DNA from 3 places in the Variovorax sp. PAMC 28711 genome. Region 3 is predicted to be linked to each of the others. Evidence: predicted binding sites of a transcription regulator. Region 3 holds the regulator's gene; each other region holds the start of a gene.

Evidence for each region. Region 3 encodes sigma-54, which starts transcription at its own class of promoters, with help from an activator protein. Its sites were predicted from a motif close to TGGCANGNAANCTGCTTT; they were not measured.
Region 1: a site for sigma-54 is predicted at 4,782-4,799, ahead of AX767_RS01970 (transglutaminase family protein). Genes of this name have one in related genera too.
Region 2: a site for sigma-54 is predicted at 1,397-1,414, ahead of atzF (allophanate hydrolase). Genes of this name have one in related genera too.

Annotation. Positions count from the first base shown of each region.
Region 1 covers NZ_CP014517.1:375,033-381,000, reverse strand. The annotation lists partial or broken gene AX767_RS01975 (circularly permuted type 2 ATP-grasp protein) at 1-1,158, opposite strand, end outside; gene AX767_RS01970 (transglutaminase family protein) at 1,193-4,705, opposite strand; gene AX767_RS01965 (DNA internalization-related competence protein ComEC/Rec2) at 4,861-5,968, shown strand, end outside.
Region 2 covers NZ_CP014517.1:1,858,700-1,864,667, reverse strand. The annotation lists gene AX767_RS09350 (AmpG family muropeptide MFS transporter) at 1-402, opposite strand, end outside; gene AX767_RS09345 (hypothetical protein) at 448-1,302, opposite strand; gene atzF (allophanate hydrolase) at 1,443-3,140, shown strand; gene AX767_RS09335 (ABC transporter substrate-binding protein) at 3,188-4,189, shown strand; gene AX767_RS09330 (ABC transporter permease) at 4,195-5,034, shown strand; gene AX767_RS09325 (ABC transporter ATP-binding protein) at 5,040-5,861, shown strand; gene AX767_RS09320 (DUF4089 domain-containing protein) at 5,867-5,968, shown strand, end outside.
Region 3 covers NZ_CP014517.1:2,508,867-2,514,834, reverse strand. The annotation lists gene AX767_RS12295 (THUMP domain-containing class I SAM-dependent RNA methyltransferase) at 1-1,035, opposite strand, end outside; gene AX767_RS12290 (RNA polymerase factor sigma-54) at 1,052-2,650, opposite strand; gene lptB (LPS export ABC transporter ATP-binding protein) at 2,659-3,450, opposite strand; gene lptA (lipopolysaccharide transport periplasmic protein LptA) at 3,447-4,136, opposite strand; gene AX767_RS12275 (thiol:disulfide interchange protein DsbA/DsbL) at 4,219-4,863, opposite strand; gene AX767_RS12270 (SPOR domain-containing protein) at 4,950-5,672, opposite strand; gene argS (arginine--tRNA ligase) at 5,681-5,968, opposite strand, start outside.

The sequences.
Region 1 (5,968 bases), 2.1 Mb from region 3:
CGATTCGAGAAAGGCCGATCCCGGCATGTTCGCGACCAGCACGTTGCCGGCGCGAATCGCCTGCAGCAGGCCGGGCACGCCGAGCGTCGAATCGGGCCGCAGTTCGAGCGGGTCGAGGTACTGGTCGTCCAGGCGCTTGATGAGGCCGTGCACCGGGCGCAGGCCCTGCAGCGTCTTGAGGTACAGGCGCTGGTCGCGCACCGTGAGGTCGCTGCCTTCGACGAGCGTGATGCCGAGGTAGCGCGCGAGGTAGGCGTGCTCGAAGTAGGTTTCGTTGTACGGGCCGGACGTGAGCAGTGCGATGTGCGGCGGCACGCCCGCCGGGCACATGGCCTGCAGGCCTTCCATCATGGCGCCGTAGGTGGCGGCCAGCCGCTGCACGTCGAGCGCCTCGAAGGCCTGCGGAAACTGCCGAGAAATCGCGAGCCGGTTCTCGAGCAGATAGCCGAGGCCCGAAGGCGCCTGCGTACGCTGCGACACCACCCACCAGTTGCCATCCGGGCCGCGCGCGAGGTCGAACGCGGTGATGTGCAACCAGGTGTCGCCGGGCGGCTTCACGCCGTGCATCGGGCGCAAATAACCCGGATGGCCGCGTACCAGCGCGGCTGGCAGCAAGCCTTCGGCCAGCAGCTGCTGCGGGCCGTAGACGTCGGCCATCACGCGGTCGAGCACGCGCACGCGCTGCAGCACGCCGGCCTCGATCTGGGCCCAGCTTTCGGGCGAAACGATCAGCGGAAACAGGTCGAGCGACCAGGGTCGCTGCGGCCCGTTCGCATCGGCGTACACGTTGTAGGTGACGCCGTTGTCGCGGATCTGGCGCTCCAGGCTGACCGCACGGCGCGGCAGGTCGCTAAACCCGCCGGAGCCGAGTTCTTCGAAGAAGTGATTCCACGCCGGCGCGAGCGGCGCCTTGGCGTCGTCCTCGGTGGGCGGCTCCGGCGTGGCGGCCGATGGGGGCTCGCCGGCCGCGTCGTACAGCAACGGGCCGCTCGGCGCTGCGGGGAATTGGGTGCCGGGGCGCTGCGGGGCCGGGCGGGTCGCTTGGCCACGCAGCTCGTCGAAATGGCCCGGCTGGGCCGGCGGGGCGAGCGACGACGCCAAAGCCGCCGGGGCTTCGTGCGACGCGTTGTCGAACAGGGATTCGTTCAAGGATTTCACAGCCCGCGCAAGGTCACGCTGCCGTCACGGCGCATCAACGACGCAGGTCCAGCGTGAACGGAAACTCGCGGCTGCCGGCCAGCTCAATGGTCGCGGGCGGCGTCTTGAGAACACCGGGCGTGTGGCCCATGCGGGTGAAGCGCGACATGCGACGGCTCTCGGCCTCGTAGGCATTGACCGGGAAGGTCTCGTAGTTGCGACCGCCCGGGTGCGCCACGAAATACTGGCAACCGCCGAGCGAGCGCTTCATCCAGGTGTCGACGATGTCGAACGTGAGCGGCGCATGCGCGTCGATGCTCGGGTGCAGCGCCGAAGGCGGATTCCAGGCCTTGTAGCGAACGCCCGCCACGAATTCGCCTGTGGTGCCGGTCGGTTGCAGCGGCAGGACCTTGCCGTTGACCGTGATGACGTGGCGGCTCTCGTTGAGGCCCGTCACGCGCACTTCGATGCGTTCGAGAGACGAGTCGACATAGCGCACCGTGCCGCCGGACGATCCTTCTTCGCCCATCACATGCCAGGGTTCGAGCGCATTGCGCAGCGAGAGCTCGACGCCCATCGCCTGCACCTGGCCCACCAGCGGGAAGCGGAACTCGAGGTGAGGTGCAAACCAGTTCGGATCGAACGGGAAGCCGGCTTGCCGCATCTCGGAGATGACGTCGTCAAAGTCCATCTTGACGAAGGTCGGCAACAGGAAGCGGTCGTGCAGTTCGGTGCCCCAGCGGGTGACCGGCGCCTTGTACGGCTCATCCCAGAAGCGGGCCACCAGCGCACGGATCAGCAGTTGCTGGGCGATGCTCATGCGCGCATGGGGCGGCATTTCGAAAGCGCGCAATTCCAGCAGGCCGAGGCGGCCGGTGCTGGAGTCGGGCGAGTAGAGCTTGTCGATGCAGAACTCGCTGCGGTGCGTGTTGCCCGACACGTCGATCAGGATGTTGCGCAGCGTGCGGTCGACCAGCCAGGCCGGCATGTTCTCGCCGTAGACCTCGCGATTGCGGGCGATTTCCTTCAGCGCGATCTCGAGTTCGTAGACCTGGTCGTTGCGCGCCTCGTCCACGCGCGGGGCCTGGCTCGTCGGGCCGATGAACATGCCCGAGAACAGGTAGCTCAGCGACGGATGGTTGTGCCAGTAGAGGAGCAGGCTGGCCAGCAGCTCGGGCCGGCGCAGGAACGGACTGTCGGCCGGCGTGGCGCCGCCCATCACGAAGTGGTTGCCGCCGCCGGTGCCGGTGTGGCGACCGTCGGTCATGAACTTCTCGGCCGACAGGCGGGTTTCGAACGCGGCGTTGTAGAGAAACTCGGTGTGTTCGACCAGTTCCTTCCAGTTGGCGGCCGGATGGATGTTGACTTCGATCACGCCCGGGTCGGGCGTGACGGCCAGCATCTTCAGGCGCGGGTCGCGCGGTGGCGGGTAGCCCTCCATCACGATCTGCACGCCGAGTTGCGTTGCCGTGGCTTCGATCGCGGCGACCAGGTCGAGGTAGTCCTCGAGGCGCGCGAGCGGTGGCATGAAGATGTAGATCACGCCGGACGCGACGCCGACCTTTTCAGCTGCCGGGCCATTGGCGCGGCGTGGGTCGCGCACTTCGACGCAGAGCGCGGTGCGCGTGACCCAATGGGCCGATTCGCCGCGACGCGGCTGGCGCGTGGCGCTGGTGTCCGCGCCGTCGCTGCCGGTGCCTGCTGCAACGGTGCCGACGGAAGCGCTGCCCGGGCCCTGCATGCGCAAGGCCGCGGTGGTGGCTGGCGGGGCGCCGAAGGTGTAGGGCACGTCGCCCAGGTCGTCTTTGGGCGCGCCGGTGGTCGCTGCGGTGTAGCGAGCGCGGTAGTCGGCCGACGACGGCAGGGCGGCGCGTGGCGCGGTCGGATCGCGGTCGATCAGGTAGGGATAGTCGCCCTTGCTGGCCCACGGCTGCGAGTCGAGCGGCAAGCGATAGCCCATCGGGGAATCGCCGGGGATGAGATAGAGCCGGTCGTCGCGCAGGAACCAGGGGCCGGTTTTCCAGCCGGGACCTTCGAGCGGCGGCGCGTCCTTGTCGGCGTTGGCCGGTTCGATCGGCAGCATGTAGCCGATGACCGCATCGAGCTTCTGCGTGAACACGCGTCGCAGGCGCACGCGTTCGAGTTCGTCGTCCAGCTTCGAATCGAACGGGTCGACGTTGACCGGCAGACGGCGCTCGCGCCAGAGGTAATAGAAGGTGTCTTCATAGCCCGCCTGCATGTAGCGCTCGGTCAGGCCGAGCTTGTGCGCCAGCACGGTGGTGAAGCGGCGCGCATCTTCGCTGGTGTAGTGCGTGGGCACACGTTCGTCGGCGAAGAGCGCCGGGTCGTGCCACAGCGTCTGGCCGTCGCCGCGCCAGAAGATGTTGAGGGCCCAGCGCGGAAGCTGTTCGCCCGGATACCACTTGCCCTGGCCGAAATGCAGAAAGCCGCCGTTGCCGTATTCGGCGCGCAACTTCTGCACGAGCTCGGTCGCGTAGCCGCGCTTCGTCGGGCCGAGCGCGTCGGTGTTCCATTCGGCGGCATCGCGGTCGCTGGTGGCGACGTAGGTCGGCTCGCCACCCATCGTGAGGCGCACATCGCCGGCCATCAGCCGCTTGTCGACCGCTTCGCCGAGCTTGAGCACCTCGGCCCACTCCTCGTCGGTGTAGGGCTTGGTGACGCGCGGCGATTCGTAGATGCGCGTTACGACCATCTCGTGGCCGAACTCGACCTCGGCATCGTCGACCACGCCTTCGATCGGCGCAGCGCTCGATGGCGTCGGCGTGCAGGCGAGCGGAATGTGGCCTTCGCCGGCCAGCAGGCCCGAGGTGGCGTCGAGGCCGACCCATCCTGCCCCCGGCAGGAACACTTCGCACCAGGCGTGCAGGTCGGTGAAGTCGACGGTCGTGCCGCTCGGGCCGTCGAGCGCTTTCACGTCGGGCGTGAGCTGGATCAGGTAGCCCGACACGAAGCGCGCGGCCAGGCCGATGTGACGCAGCAACTGGACCAGCAACCAGCCCGAATCGCGGCACGAGCCGCTGCCGCTGGTCAGCGTTTCTTCCGGCGTCTGCACCCCCGGCTCCATGCGGATCAGGTAGTTGACGTCTTTTTGCACCTGCTGGTTGATGCCGACCAGAAAATCGATGGTGCGCTGTTCCTTGCGGTCGACCTTTTCGAGATACGCCGCCACCAGCGGCGTGACCGGATCGGCCACCAGATAGGGCGCGAGTTCGTCGGCTTGCGATTCGGTGTACTTGAAGGGGAAGTTTTCGGCCTGCGGCTCGAGGAAGAAATCGAACGGGTTGTAGACGGCCATCTCGACCACGAGATCGACCGTGACCTTGAACTCGGTCGTCTTCTCGGGGAACACCAGCCGCGCCTGGTAGTTGGCGAACGGATCCTGCATCCAGTTGACGAAATGCTCTGCGGGCTCGACCTGGAGCGAATACGAAATCACGTTGCTGCGGCAATGCGGCGCCGGCCGGAGACGGACGACCTGCGGGCCCAGTTGCACGGGGCGGTCGTACTTGTAGTGCGTGACGTGATGGAGTGCGGCGTGAATGGACATGTATTTTTGCGGCCAGGAGCGTCGAAAAAGCGTTCGGGAAGACAGGCCTCGTGTGAGACGCATACTAGCCGACTGCAAAGCAATTAACGCGCCAAAGAGCGCGTCCAATCGATCGATCCGGGAGGGTTCGTGGCCGTGTGCAAGGGAGTGTCAGCGTGAGTGGGGGCGGGGAGCCGGGCACCGCCGCGCGTGGGCGAAATGCGTTCGCTGCGCTCGCGGGCTCGGTCCTCGGGGCGGTGTTGCAATTGCATCAGCCGCGACTCTGGGACGAGGCGGGCTACGCAGTCTTGCTGGCGGTCGGTTTTGCCGGGTTGTTTGCGGTTGCGCGGGCCGACGGCGGCGCGCCTCGCCTGCGCGGGCTCGCGGTCTTGTTCATGGGTCTGTGCATCGGCGCAGGTTCCGCCGGATGGCGCGCTGCCGTGTATGCGCAAGACACGCTGACGCCTGCGCTTGAAGGGCGCGACGTGCAGGTCGTCGGCGTCGTGGCCCAGATGCCGCAGCGCGGCGAGGGCGGCACCCGCTTTCGACTCGACGTGACCTCGGCGCGCTGGGCCGATCGCAGCACCGAGCCGCTGCCTGCGATGCCGCCGCGCATCGCGCTCGGCTGGTACGCGGCCAACACGGGACTTTGGGGACGCAGCGCCGACGAGAGCGGGCGTGCCGAGCCGGTCGCTGCGCCGGGTCCGCTGCACGCGGGCGAGCGTTGGCGCATGACAGTGCGGTTGAAGGCGCCGCACGGCAACCTGAACCCGCACGGCCACGATTACGAACTGTGGGCCTGGGAGCAGGGCGTGCAGGCGACCGGGTATGTTCGCAACGGCGCCGGCGATGCCGCGCCGGAGCGTGTCGCCGACACCTGGCTGCATCCGGTCGAACGCGCGCGCGAGTCGGTGCGGGACGCCGTGTTCGAGCGGGTGGCCGATCGCAAGCTCGCGGGCGTGATCGCAGCCCTGGTCACCGGCGACCAGAACGCGATCGACCGGGCCGACTGGGATGTCTTCCGAGCGACCGGCGTCGCGCACCTGATGAGCATCTCGGGCCTGCACATCACGATGTTCGCCTGGCTCGCCGCGCTCGCTGTCGGCACGCTGTGGCGGCGCAGCGTGCGCCTCATGCTGCGTTGGCCAGCGCCGCATGCGGCGCTGGCGGGGGGCGTGCTGCTGGCGGCGCTCTATGCGCTGTTCAGCGGCTGGGGCGTGCCGTCGCAGCGCACCGTCTGGATGCTGGCCGTTGTCGCGCTGCTGCGCCTGAGCGGGCGGCGTT
Region 2 (5,968 bases), 650 kb from region 3:
CACCAGCAACGCACACCAGATCAACGGCGGCAACCCGGCGCGCGGGTCGGTCAGCGCCATGCCGACGAGGCCCGCCACCACCGTCAGTTGTGCCATCAGCAGCCAGCCGCGCCGCCGTCCGAGCAGCGTGGTGAAAGGCGGCACCGGCAAGCGGTCGACCAGCGGCGCCCACACCCACTTGAAGCCGTAGGCCAGGCCGACCCAGCTCAGGTAGCCGATGGTGGTGCGGTCGATGCCGGCCTCGCGCAGCCGGAAGCTCAGCGTGCCGAGCACCAGCAGCAGCGGCAACCCCGCCGAAAAGCCCAGGGCGAGCATGCGGAGCGTGGCGGGCTCGAGATAGACCTTGAGCGTGTCGCGCCAAGGAACGGCAGGGGAGGCTGGGAGGGCCGGGGGTGCAGACATGGAGGCGGTCGAGTGAGGGCCGCCCATTATTCCCCGGGGCCGAGGTCAATAGGCGGGTGGGTCGGGCACGAAGCCGGCTTGCGGGGATTGCGGAAACGGGCGCGGGCGCGGCGACGAAGGCGAGGCCGCGGGAATGACGCCCTGGGCGATCAGGTTCGCACGGCTGTCGTAGCGCAGCGCCATCACCTCGTCGGGGCGGCTGCTCGCGCGCTCGAAGGCGGTCCGGCCGACGACGGAAGTCTCGCGCTGGCCGTGGCCGGTACCCAGCTTCTGTTCGGCCGTTGCGCGCTCGCGGCGTGCGCTGGACGAAGGCGCAGGCGACGGCGCCGCCCTGGCCGTGTCCTGCGCCACGTTGCCGGCGGCGCTGGATTCGGATTGCACCATCGGCGGCGCCGGCAGCGGTTCGGGCTGACGCTCCCGAAAGACCGCCACGCCGATCACGCCGACATCGAGCGAGCGACCCGTGCGCACAGCGTATGAATCCGATGGCGCCGTGAACTCGAACGCCGCGATCTCCCGGTCGTTCTTGCGCCAGCCGGCGATCTGTCCGCTCTCCAGCGGGCCGAGCACGTAGCCGTCCTGCCCGGTGCCGGCGGTCTGGCCGGTCAGCACGTTCACGCCGTCGACCGACATCACCACCAGCACCCGCTCGCGCCGCAGATTGCGCAGCGTCACGCCGTAGCGCGCGCCCGGCCGGCCCGCCACGTACCACTGGCCGTTCGCGCTGTAGACGGGGAGCGTGGCGCCACTGTCGCGGTCCTGCACCTCGATCTGCAGCCAGCGGCTCGATGAGGCGCGCGCGCCCGCGCAGGCCGGCAGCGCAGCGGCGGCGATCAAACCGGCCGAGAGGCCGAGCAACGTGCGGCGCTGCAGGCGGCCGGGGGCGGGGAGTGAAATCATGGCGTTCTCCGAAAGGAAGTGAAGCGGCCGGAATGGACCGTGCTTTCTTGTACGGAGCCGCCATGCCAACGGGGTTAAACGCACTGAACGCCGTTGGCACACTGCTTGCATCAGATCTTGTACACAAGACAGGATGCTTGATGATGGTGCAAAAACTCAACGACACGGCCGGCGCGGCATGGATCACCAAGCTGGCGCAGCCGATCGCCGGTGCCACCGAAGGCCCGCTGGCCGGCCTGCGCTTCGCCGCCAAGGACAACATCGATGCAGCCGGCGTGCCGACCACGGCGGGCTGCGCGTTCTTCTCGCGCACGCCCGACGCCAACGCCCAGGTGGTGCAGCGCCTGCTCGATGCCGGTGCGACGCTGGTCGGCAAGACCAACCTCGACCAGTTCGCCTGCGGCCTCAACGGCACGCGGTCGCCCTACGGCGCCGTGCCCAACGCCTTCGACGCGCGCTACGTGTCGGGCGGATCGAGCTCCGGCTCGGCCTACGTGGTGGCGACCGGCCAGGTGGATTTTTCGCTCGGCACCGACACCGCGGGCTCCGGCCGCGTGCCGGCCGGCCTCAACAACATCGTCGGCCTCAAGCCCTCGCGCGGCCTGCTCAGCGCGCGCGGCGTGGTGCCGGCTGCCCAGAGCGTCGATTGCGTGTCGATCTTCGCGCGCACGGTGGCCACGGCCTTGCAGGTGTTGAAGGCCGCCGCGGCCTTCGACCCGCTCGACCCCTACGGCCGCGAACTCCCGCTGCTGCAAACGCCGTACCCGGCGCGCTTTCGTTTCGGCGTGCCATCCGCACTGGCCTTCTTCGGCGACAGCGCGGCCGAGTCCGCCTTCGCCGACGCCATCGCGCGGCTCGAGGCGATGGGCGGCACCGCGGTCGCGATCGACTACGCGCCACTCGCCGACGCCGCCGCGTTGCTCTACGACAGTGCGCTCGTCGCCGAGCGCTACGCCGCGGTGCGCGAATTCTTCGACGGCCATGAAGACCAGGTCATCGAGCCGGTGCGCAGCATCCTCGCCAAGGGCCGCACCTACAGCGCGGCCGACCTCGTGGATGCGCAAGTCAGGCTGCGCACGCTTGCACAAAAGGTTGCACCGATGTGGGCCGACATCGACCTCCTGCTGGTGCCGACCGCGCCCACGCACTACACGATCGAGGCGATGCAGGCCGACCCGGTGGCGCTCAACCGCAACCTCGGCGCGTACACCAATTTCGTCAACCTGCTCGATTACGCCGCGCTCTCGGTGCCGAGCAGCCTGCGCGACGACGGGCTGCCTTTCGGCATCACGCTGGTCGGCGTTTGCGGCAGCGACCTGCAACTGGCCGAGCTCGGCCAGCGTTACCACCATGCGAGCGGCCTCACGATGGGCGTCACGGGCGAGCCGTTGCCTGCGCAGGCGCCCGTGTTCGGCGCCGCGCCCTCATTGGAGATCGTGCGCGTGGCCGTCGTCGGCGCCCATTTGTCGGGGATGCCGCTCAACGGCCAGCTCGTCGAGCGCGGTGCCACGCTGCTGCGCGAAACCACAACGGCACCGCTGTACCGCCTCTATGCCTTGCCCGGCACGGTGCCCCCCAAGCCCGGGATGGTGCGCGTGCCCGCCGGCGAGGGCGCCGCGCTGATCGTCGAGGTATGGGAGATGCCCGCCACCGCCTACGGCTCCTTCGTTGCGCTCATTCCGGCGCCGCTCGGCATCGGCACCTTGACGCTGGCCGACGGCAGCAGCGTGCAGGGCTTCGTCTGCGAGTCGATCGCGCTCGCCGGCGCGCAAGACATCACGCGCCACGGCGGCTGGCGCCACTACATCGCCTCGAGACAAAAAGCGCCTGCGGCCTGAAGGCACGCAAGTTACCCATCTCCATTCTTTTCAAGCAGGACGACCCCATGACAAACAAGCCTCTCTCCACCGGCCCATCGCGCCGCAAGTTGCTGCAAGCCGGTGCCGCCGGTTTCGGCGTGCTGGCCGCACCGGCGATCGTGCGTGCGCAAGGCGGTCCCGCGATTCGAGTCGGCTACTGGCCGATCGCGGCCGGGCTGCCGTTCTACGCGGCCGTCGAGCTCGGCTACTTCAAGGAGGCGGGCCTCAACGTCGAGGTCCAGCGCTACGCGGGCGCCCAGCAGATCATGGAAGGCATGCTGTCCGGACGCTGCGACGGCAGCGCCAACGGCACCGGTTCGGCCAACATCGCCATCGGCGAAATCGCCCAACCCGGCAGCTTCAAGATCTTCTGCTCGAACCCCAGCAACGAAAAAAATGTGCTCGACGAAGTGCTGGTGCCCATCGCCAGCACGGCCAAGACCATCGCCGACCTCAAGGGCAAGCGAGTGGCTTCGGGTCCCGGCATCCAGAACGTGACGCTGGCCAAGACGGTGCTCGAACGCGGCGGCGCGACCGGCGCCACCGTCATCGAATTGCCGATCGGCCAGCACGTGGCCGCCCTGGCGGCCGGTCAGGTCGACGGCTGCTACACGCTCGAGCCCACGGGCACCATCGGCCGTCTGTCCAAGACGACGCGCACGCTCGAAACAGGCGTGATCTCCCGCTACATCCTCGGCGATGCGATGGCCCCCTGGTTCGGCGGATCGGCTTCGCTCACAGGCGCCTTCATCAAGGCGAACCCGGCCGAGTCGAAGAAGTTCATCGCGGCCTACGCCAAGGGCGTGGCCTATGTGCGCAGCAAGCCCAACGAGGCCCGCCAGTACCTGAAGGGCTACACCGCCATCGAAGGCGCCCTCACGAGCGAAGTGCCGCTCGCGGCCTACACGATGTACAACGAGTTCACGCCGGCGGACGTGGCGTACTTCCAGAAGTTCTTCGACCTGTTCTCCGACAAGGGCATCTTCTCGTCGCGCCTGATGGTCGATTCGATGCTCTACAAGGGCTGAGCGCCATGGCCGAAGCCACCTCCGTCGGCCCCGATGCGGGCACACCCTGGAAGGCGCCTGCCCACGGCGCCACGGCAGCCGCCCCCAAGCCGTCGCCCTGGCTCAAGGCCTTGCCGTTCATCGGCCCCGTCGTGCTGTTCATCGTCTGGGACCTGGTGGTGCGGCTGGGCTTCATCAAGGCCATCCTGCTGCCGCTGCCGGGCGACACGGTGGTCTCGCTGCTCACCGGGCTGGCCGGCGGAACGCTGCTCACCGACTTCGCCGTGACCGTGTGGCGCACGCTGCAGGCTTTCCTGATCGCTGCCGTGGTCGGCATGCCGCTGGGGGTGCTGCTCGGCAGCAACGAGAAGGCCTACCGCAGCGTCGAGTTCCTGATCGACTTTTTCCGCTCGACACCGTCGTCCGCGTTGATCCCGTTGTTTCTGATGATCTTCGGCGTGTCTGACGTCAACAAGATCGCCATCGCCGCCTTCGGGGCCTTCCTGATCGTGGTGTTCAACAGCGCCTACGGCGTCATCAATGCGCGCAAGCAACGCGTGATGGCGGCACGCGTGATGGGCGCCTCGCGCTGGCAGATCTTCAAGGACGTGCTGATCTGGGAGAGCCTGCAGCCCTCGTTCGTGGGGCTTCGCTCTGCCGTGTCGATGGCGCTGGTGATCGTGATCGTCGCCGAGATGTTCATCGGCTCGGACGCCGGCTTGGGTCATCGCATCATCAACTCGCAGCAGGTGATGAACGTCAAGGACATGTACGCCTCGATCCTGGCCGCTGGCGCGCTCGGCTATGTGCTCAACATCCTGTTCCTCGTTGCCGAACGCAAGATCGTTCACTGGTCTGGAAGGTAATCGCCATGTCTGCAGTCCTCAACGGCCCGGTGTACGCCGACGTGCCCGCCCCCATGTTCCAGCCCGGCCCGGCCGGCACGCACATCACCATCCGCGGCCTCACCAAGTACTTCGCGGGCTGGCCGCTGTACGAGAACTTCGACCTCGACATCCCGAAGCACAAGATCGTCTCGGTGTTCGGGCCGAACGGTTGCGGCAAGTCGACGCTGATCAACATGATCGCGGGGCTGGTGCCGATCGATTCGGGGGAGATTCTGTTCGACGGCAAGTCGCTCAAGGACACCAAGATCGGCTACGTGTTCCAGAACTACCGCGAGGCGATGTTCCCGTGGATGCGCACCATCGACAACATCGCCTACCCGCTCAAGCTGGAAGGCCGGTCGAAAGCCGAGGTCGACCGTCGCATGGCCGAGCTGGTCGCGTCGTTCGATGTCAAGTTCGACCTGAATCGCTTCCCCTACGAGCTCTCGGGCGGCCAGCAGCAGACGGCATCGATCATGCGGGCGCTGGCGCCGAACCCCGAGGTGCTTTTTCTCGACGAACCGTTTTCCGCGCTCGACTTCGAGATGACCCTCTTCATCCGCGAGAAGCTGCAGGAGGTGTTCATGCAGACCGGCACCACGATGCTGCTGGTGTCGCACGACCTCGAAGAAGCCGTCTACCTGGCCGACGAGGTGCTGCTGCTGACCAAGCGGCCGACCAAGGTGGCCGAGATCCTTCGCTACGGTGAAGCCCGACCGCGGACTCTCGAAACGTTGAGCGCGCCGAGCTTCGTCGCGATGAAGAAACGCAGTCTGGAAATCTTCCAGCGGGAAGTGCGGAGGTGAACGCCATGACCCCTGTCCAGGTCGAAACCTACGTCGACGCAGCCGCCGCCGCGCTCGGGCTGCGCATCTGGCCGGCGCACCGTGCCGGCGTGCTGGGCTACTTCACG
Region 3 (5,968 bases):
GACGTCGGCCGCCTCGCGGGCACCGAAGCGGCCCGCGCTGTCGGGGCCGGCCACGCCGCCGACCTCGATGCGCTCGCCGTACGGTGGATTGAGCACGATCACGCCGGCCCCGGCGGGCGGCATGCGCTGCAAGGCGTCGCCGCCGCGGAACTCGATCTGCGCGGCGACACCGGCGCGCTCGGCGTTGCGCTCGGCGAAGTCGACCATTCGGTGCGACACGTCGGAGCCAAAGATGAGCACGGGCGCCCCGTCGACCTCGTCGGCCGGCGCTGCGTTGGACTTGATCGCCTCCCACACGTGCGACTGGAACGGCAGCAGCTTCTCGAAGCCGAAGCGCCGCAGCCAGCCGGCCGGAATGCGGGCCGCGATCTGCGCGGCCTCGATCGCAATCGTGCCGCTGCCGCAACACGGGTCGTACAGCGGCTGGGGGGCGACCTCGCCGGTCTCGGGGTTCCACCAGCCGCTGGCGGCGAGCATCGCGGCAGCCAGCGTTTCCTTCAGCGGCGCATCGCCCTTGTCCTGCCGCCAGCCGCGCTTGAACAGCGGCTCGCCGCTGGTGTCGATGTAGAGCGTGCAGGTGTCGGTGGTCAGGTGCGCGAACACGCGGCAATCGGGCCACTGCGTCTCGATGCTCGGCCGCACGCCGTTCGCCTTGGCGCGAAAGCGGTCGGCGATCGCGTCCTTGATGCGCAGCGTGGCGAAGTTCAGGCTCTGCAGCGGACTGTGCTGGGCGGTCGTCTCGATCTTGAAAGTCTGCTGCGGCGTGAACCAGATCTCCCAGGCCACGCCGCTTGCGATGGCGTAGAGGTCGTTCTCGCTGCGGTACGGCGCCTGGGCCAGCTCGATGAGCACGCGCTGCGCGAGGCGGCTGTGCAGGTTGAGCTTGAGCGCGTCGCGCCATTCGGCAAGCACCCGGACGCCGCCCCGCAGCGTGAGCAGGTCTTGCCCGACGCGGCCAGTCAGCGCATGGACTTCCTGCGCCAGGAATTCCTCGACGCCGGCGGCGCAAGGCAAAAATAGGGAGAGATCGTTCACCCCTCGATTGTCGCGGCTACAGCGCCTTGCGCAGATTGGCCGGCGCGATGCGCAGCGCCTCGCGGTATTTGGCGACCGTGCGACGTGCGCACTCGATGCCCTGCTCTTTCAGCATCTCCGACACCTGACTGTCCGACAACGGCTTCTTGATGTCTTCGGCCGTGACGAACTGCTTGATGAGCGCCCGCACGGCCGTGCTCGACGCGTTGCCGCCGGTCTCGGTGCCGAGCGCCGAACCGAAGAAATATTTGAGCTCCACCGTGCCGTAAGGCGTCGCCATGTACTTGGCGGTCGTCACGCGGCTGATGGTCGACTCGTGCAGCCCCAGCTCGTCGGCGATCTCGCGCAGCACCAGCGGGCGCATGGCGAGTTCGCCGTGCACGAAGAAGCTTTTCTGACGCTCGACGATGGCGTTGGACACGCGAAGAATGGTGTCGAAGCGCTGCTGGATGTTCTTGATGAACCAGCGCGCTTCCTGCAGCCGCTGCGACAGCGCCTGGCTGCCCTCGCCCTTGTGCGCCTTGAGCGCGCCGGCGTAGATGTCGTGCACGCGCAGCCGCGGCATCACGTCGGGGTTGAGCATCACGCGGAACTTGAGCGTGGCGCCGCGGCCGGTGCGCGTGACGATCACGTCGGGCACCACGATGTTGCGTTCGACATCGACGAAGCGACGACCCGGCTTGGGCTCGAGCCGCGCGATCATCTGCAATGCGCTGCGCACCTCTTCCTCGTTGCTGCGGGTGAGCGTGGCGAGGCGTTTGAAGTCGCGGCGCGCGAGCAGCTCCATTGGCTGCTTGCAGATCAGGAGGGCGGTCTTGCGGACCTGCCGGGCATTTTCGCTTTCGCGGGCCGCGTTCGCAGGTGCCAGCGCGCGAAGCTGGATCGCCAGGCACTCGCCGAGGTCGCGTGCGCCGACCCCGACCGGCTCCAGGCTTTGCAGCAGGCCGAGCGCGACCTGGAAATGATGAACCAGATCGTCGAACTGGTCGTTGTCGTCGCCCGCGAGCCCCGAGGCCAGCGCCGGCAGCGAGTCTTCGAGGTAGCCGTCGTCGTTCAGCGATTCGATCAGGAAGCGCAGCGCGGCCTGGTCGTTGGCATTGAGCCGCAGGCTCAGCGCCTGGCGGTGCAGGAACGATTGCAGCGATTCCTGGCTGCGGGCCAACTCGGTGGCGTCGATGCGCTCGCTGCCGTCGTTGGGGCCGAGGTTGTTGCCGCTGGCCTGCGCGTCGCCGCCCCATTCGCCGTCGTCGGGCGTCAGCTCGACGGTGCCGTCGCCTTCCCAGTCGGGCTCGCGGTCGGCCACATCGGCGACCGGCGACTCGGTCTCGCTGCTGGCGGAAGAAGGCGTGTCGTCGGACGACGTGCTGGCGGTGCTCCCGGAAAAATCGGCGTCGCGGTCGTCTTCGCGAGGCGCCGGCGTGTCGGACGTGTCGAGCCCGAACTCCTCGCGCGCCGCTTCTTCGGCAGTGCGTTCGAGAAAAGGGTTGTCGTCAAGCATCTGCTCGACTTCCTGGCTCAGCTCGAGCGTGGAAAGCTGCAGCAGCCGGATCGACTGTTGAAGTTGGGGCGTGAGCGCCAAGTGCTGCGAAACGCGCAGCGACAGGCCTTGCTTCATGCGCCCCGCTACATCCGGAAGTGTTCGCCCAGGTACACGCGTCGTACCTCGGCGTTGTCGACGATCTCCGAAGGCGTGCCTTGTGCCAGCACTTGCCCGTCGCTGATGATGAAAGCGTGATCGCAGATGCCGAGCGTTTCGCGCACGTTGTGGTCGGTGATGAGCACGCCAATGCCGCGCTCTTTCAGAAAACTGATGATCCGCTGGATCTCGATCACGGCGATCGGGTCGATGCCGGCGAACGGTTCGTCGAGCAGGATGAAGCGCGGCTGCGTGGCGAGCGCGCGAGCGATTTCGACGCGGCGACGTTCTCCGCCCGACAGCGCGAGCGCCGGCGAATCGCGCAGATGGTCGACGCGCAGGTCGGTCAGCAATTCGGTCAGGCGCTCTTCCATGCGCGCCTTGGAGAGCGGCACGAACCGGCCGCTGCCGTCGTCCTCGCGCTGCAGCTCGAGCACGGCACGCACGTTTTCCTCCACATTGAGCTTGCGGAAGATCGAGGCTTCCTGCGGCAGGTACGAGAGCCCCATGCGCGCGCGCTTGTGGATCGGCATGTGCGCAATCGGCTCGCCGTCGATCGTGATCTCGCCGGCATCGGCGCGGACCAGGCCGACGATCATGTAGAACGAGGTCGTCTTGCCGGCGCCGTTCGGGCCGAGCAATCCGACGACTTCGCCCTTCTGGACTTCAAGCGATACGTCTTTCACCACCGTGCGGCTGCCGTAGGTCTTTTGCAGACCGCGCGCTTCGAGGCGGCTGCCCTGGCTGCCGACGTCTGCAGTGCCCGCGGTTTCGATCACTTGCGCGCGTCTCCGCCGTTCAGCGTGGTGCTCGGACGCAAGCCGGCGCCGGGTGCCGGCGAAGCGGCCGGTGCCGGTGCGCCCTTGCCGCCCGCAGCCGCCCCGGAAACCGGCTGGCGCGGCGTCAGCACGGCCCTGACACGGCCGCCCGGCGTGCCGGCTGCCACGCTGGCGTCCGGCGGCAAGGCCGAGCCGTTCACCGTGAAGGTGTCGTTGCTCTGGTCGTAGACGATCAGCGCGCCGGTGGTTTCGTCGTTGGGCTTGGCGCCGATCAGGCGGCGCATCACGGCGCGACCGATGAACTTGACGTTGTCGGCGCGGCTGTCGTATTCGATGCGGTCGGCCTCGCCCTCGGTCCACTCGTCACCGGGCGCGTCGCGCTTCTGCTTGTAGTAGGCCTGCTTGCCCGGCTCGGGCGTGACCACGCCGTACTGGTAGCCCTCCGGGTCCTGGCGCACGTCGATGCGAGCGCCGCGGATGACGATCGTGCCCTTGGTCACGAGCACCTTGCCGGTGAACACGCTCGTCTGCTTGAGGTCGTCGTAACGCAACGCGTCCGACTCGATGTTCATTGGCTTGAGGCGGTCGGCCTTTTCGGCGTGGGCCGGCAGGGCCGCCGCCAGCGCGAGGGCGCAGGCAGCGGCGGCGGTCAGGAAGCGGGGGAAGGAGATAGAGCGCAGGTTCATAGAGGCACGAAACTTGCTGCTGATTGTAGACGCCCAACTGACGCGTCCTCGACGAAAAAGCCCGCCCAGGCAGTCGAAAGGTTCAACCCTTGCGCGCCTCGATGATCAGGAAATTCGTGGTCTGCAGCGACTTCGTCATGTTGCCAGCCAGTTCGCCGTCGACATAGAAACGCCCCGCCACACCCAACGCTGGCACGCCGCTCACCTTGTAGGCCTCGGTGAGCTGCGATGCGCGCTTGGCCTTGCTCGCCACGCCGAACGAATTGAACGCTTCGGTGAACTTGGTTTTGTCGAGGCCGTTCTTTTCGGCCCACGCGATGATGGCGGCGTCGCCGTTCACGTTCTGGCGCTGCTTGTGGATCGCGTCAAACACCTTGGGCTGGTATTCGTCGAGCTTGCCCATCGCCTCGAGTGCGTAGAAAAGGCGCTGCTTGGCTTCGACGTCGTTGCCCACGAAAGGCACCGGCACGCGGCGAAACACCACATCTTTCGGCAGCGTCTTGACCCACGCTTCGAGTTCGGGCTCGAAGGAATTGCAATGCGGGCAGTTGTACGAGAAGAACTCGACCACCTCGATCTTGCCGGCCGGTGCGTCGCTGGGCGCGCGCTTGTCGAGCACCAGGTACTCGGTACCGGCCTTGGGCATGCGCGCCTGGGCATGCGACAGATTGGCAATGGCCATCAGGCCCAGCGAAGTAGCGGCCAACGAAAAATCACGACGTTTCATGTGGAAGGTTCTCCTGTGGGCAGACAGAGCCCGTTGCACCGCGCGGAGTTCCCACCCGCAGCCGGTAAAGAAAAGTCAAGCGCCGTTCAGCGCTGCACGCGGACGAGCGCGGATTCGAGACCGCCGCCGTCGAGCCGCTCCTTGAGGCGGTCAGCGTCGTCCTTCTTGTTGAAGGGACCGGCGCGCACGCGGTAGACGGTGCGACCGGCCTGCTCGCGCTCAGTGACCTTGGCTTCCACGCCCATCAGCGAGAGCTTGGCGCGCTGCGCTTCGGCGTCGTCGGTGGAGCGGAAAGCGCCGGCCTGCACGAAGTACATGAAGGGGTCGGCGCCGGCGGCGGCATTGGGCTGCGCGGTCTGTGCGGCCGAGGCCTGGACCGAGCCGCCCCCGGTGCCGGCACGTGAACGCGCCAGGTCGCCGAGCGGATCGCTCGAGGCTTCGACCGGCGCCGCCGGCTTGGGCCGGGTCGGCGCGACCACCACCGGCACCGGGCCGGACGGCGTGGTCGGCGCGTTCAGCGGCCCGACGGTCGCGGGCTGCACGGCCACGGGTGAGACGGTGGTCGGCGGCTTGGCGGCGCCGGCCTTGCCGGCCAGTGGGCCGTTCGGGTCCCAGTCGCGGTTCTTGCGGGCTTCGGCCTCGTCCTGCTCGACGCCGCCACGCTGCGTCTTGTTCATGAACGGGATCGGCACCTTGGTCACGTAGACCGCGATGCCCAGCGCCACGCCGAGACCGAGCACCAGGCCGACGATCAGCCCGATGACGATGTTGCCGCGCTGCCGGCCGAGGTTCATGCTTGTCTTCTTCATGGTGAGGTTCACATCTTGCTCGGCGCACTGACGCCGAGAATCGCGAGGCCATTGTGCAGCACCCGCGCGGTGGCGGCGACGAGCGCCAAACGGGCTTTCTTGACGCTTTCGTCGTCGACCAGAATGCGCTCGGCGTCGTAGTAGCTGTGGTAGCTGGCGGCCAGCTCGCGCAGGTAGAACGTGACGTCGTGCGGCGCGAAATCCTTGGCGGCCGCGGTCAGCATGTCGGGGTACTTGGCGAGCAGCAGCATGAGCGCCTGCGCGGCCGGGCTCTCGAGCGCCGACAGGTCGACATC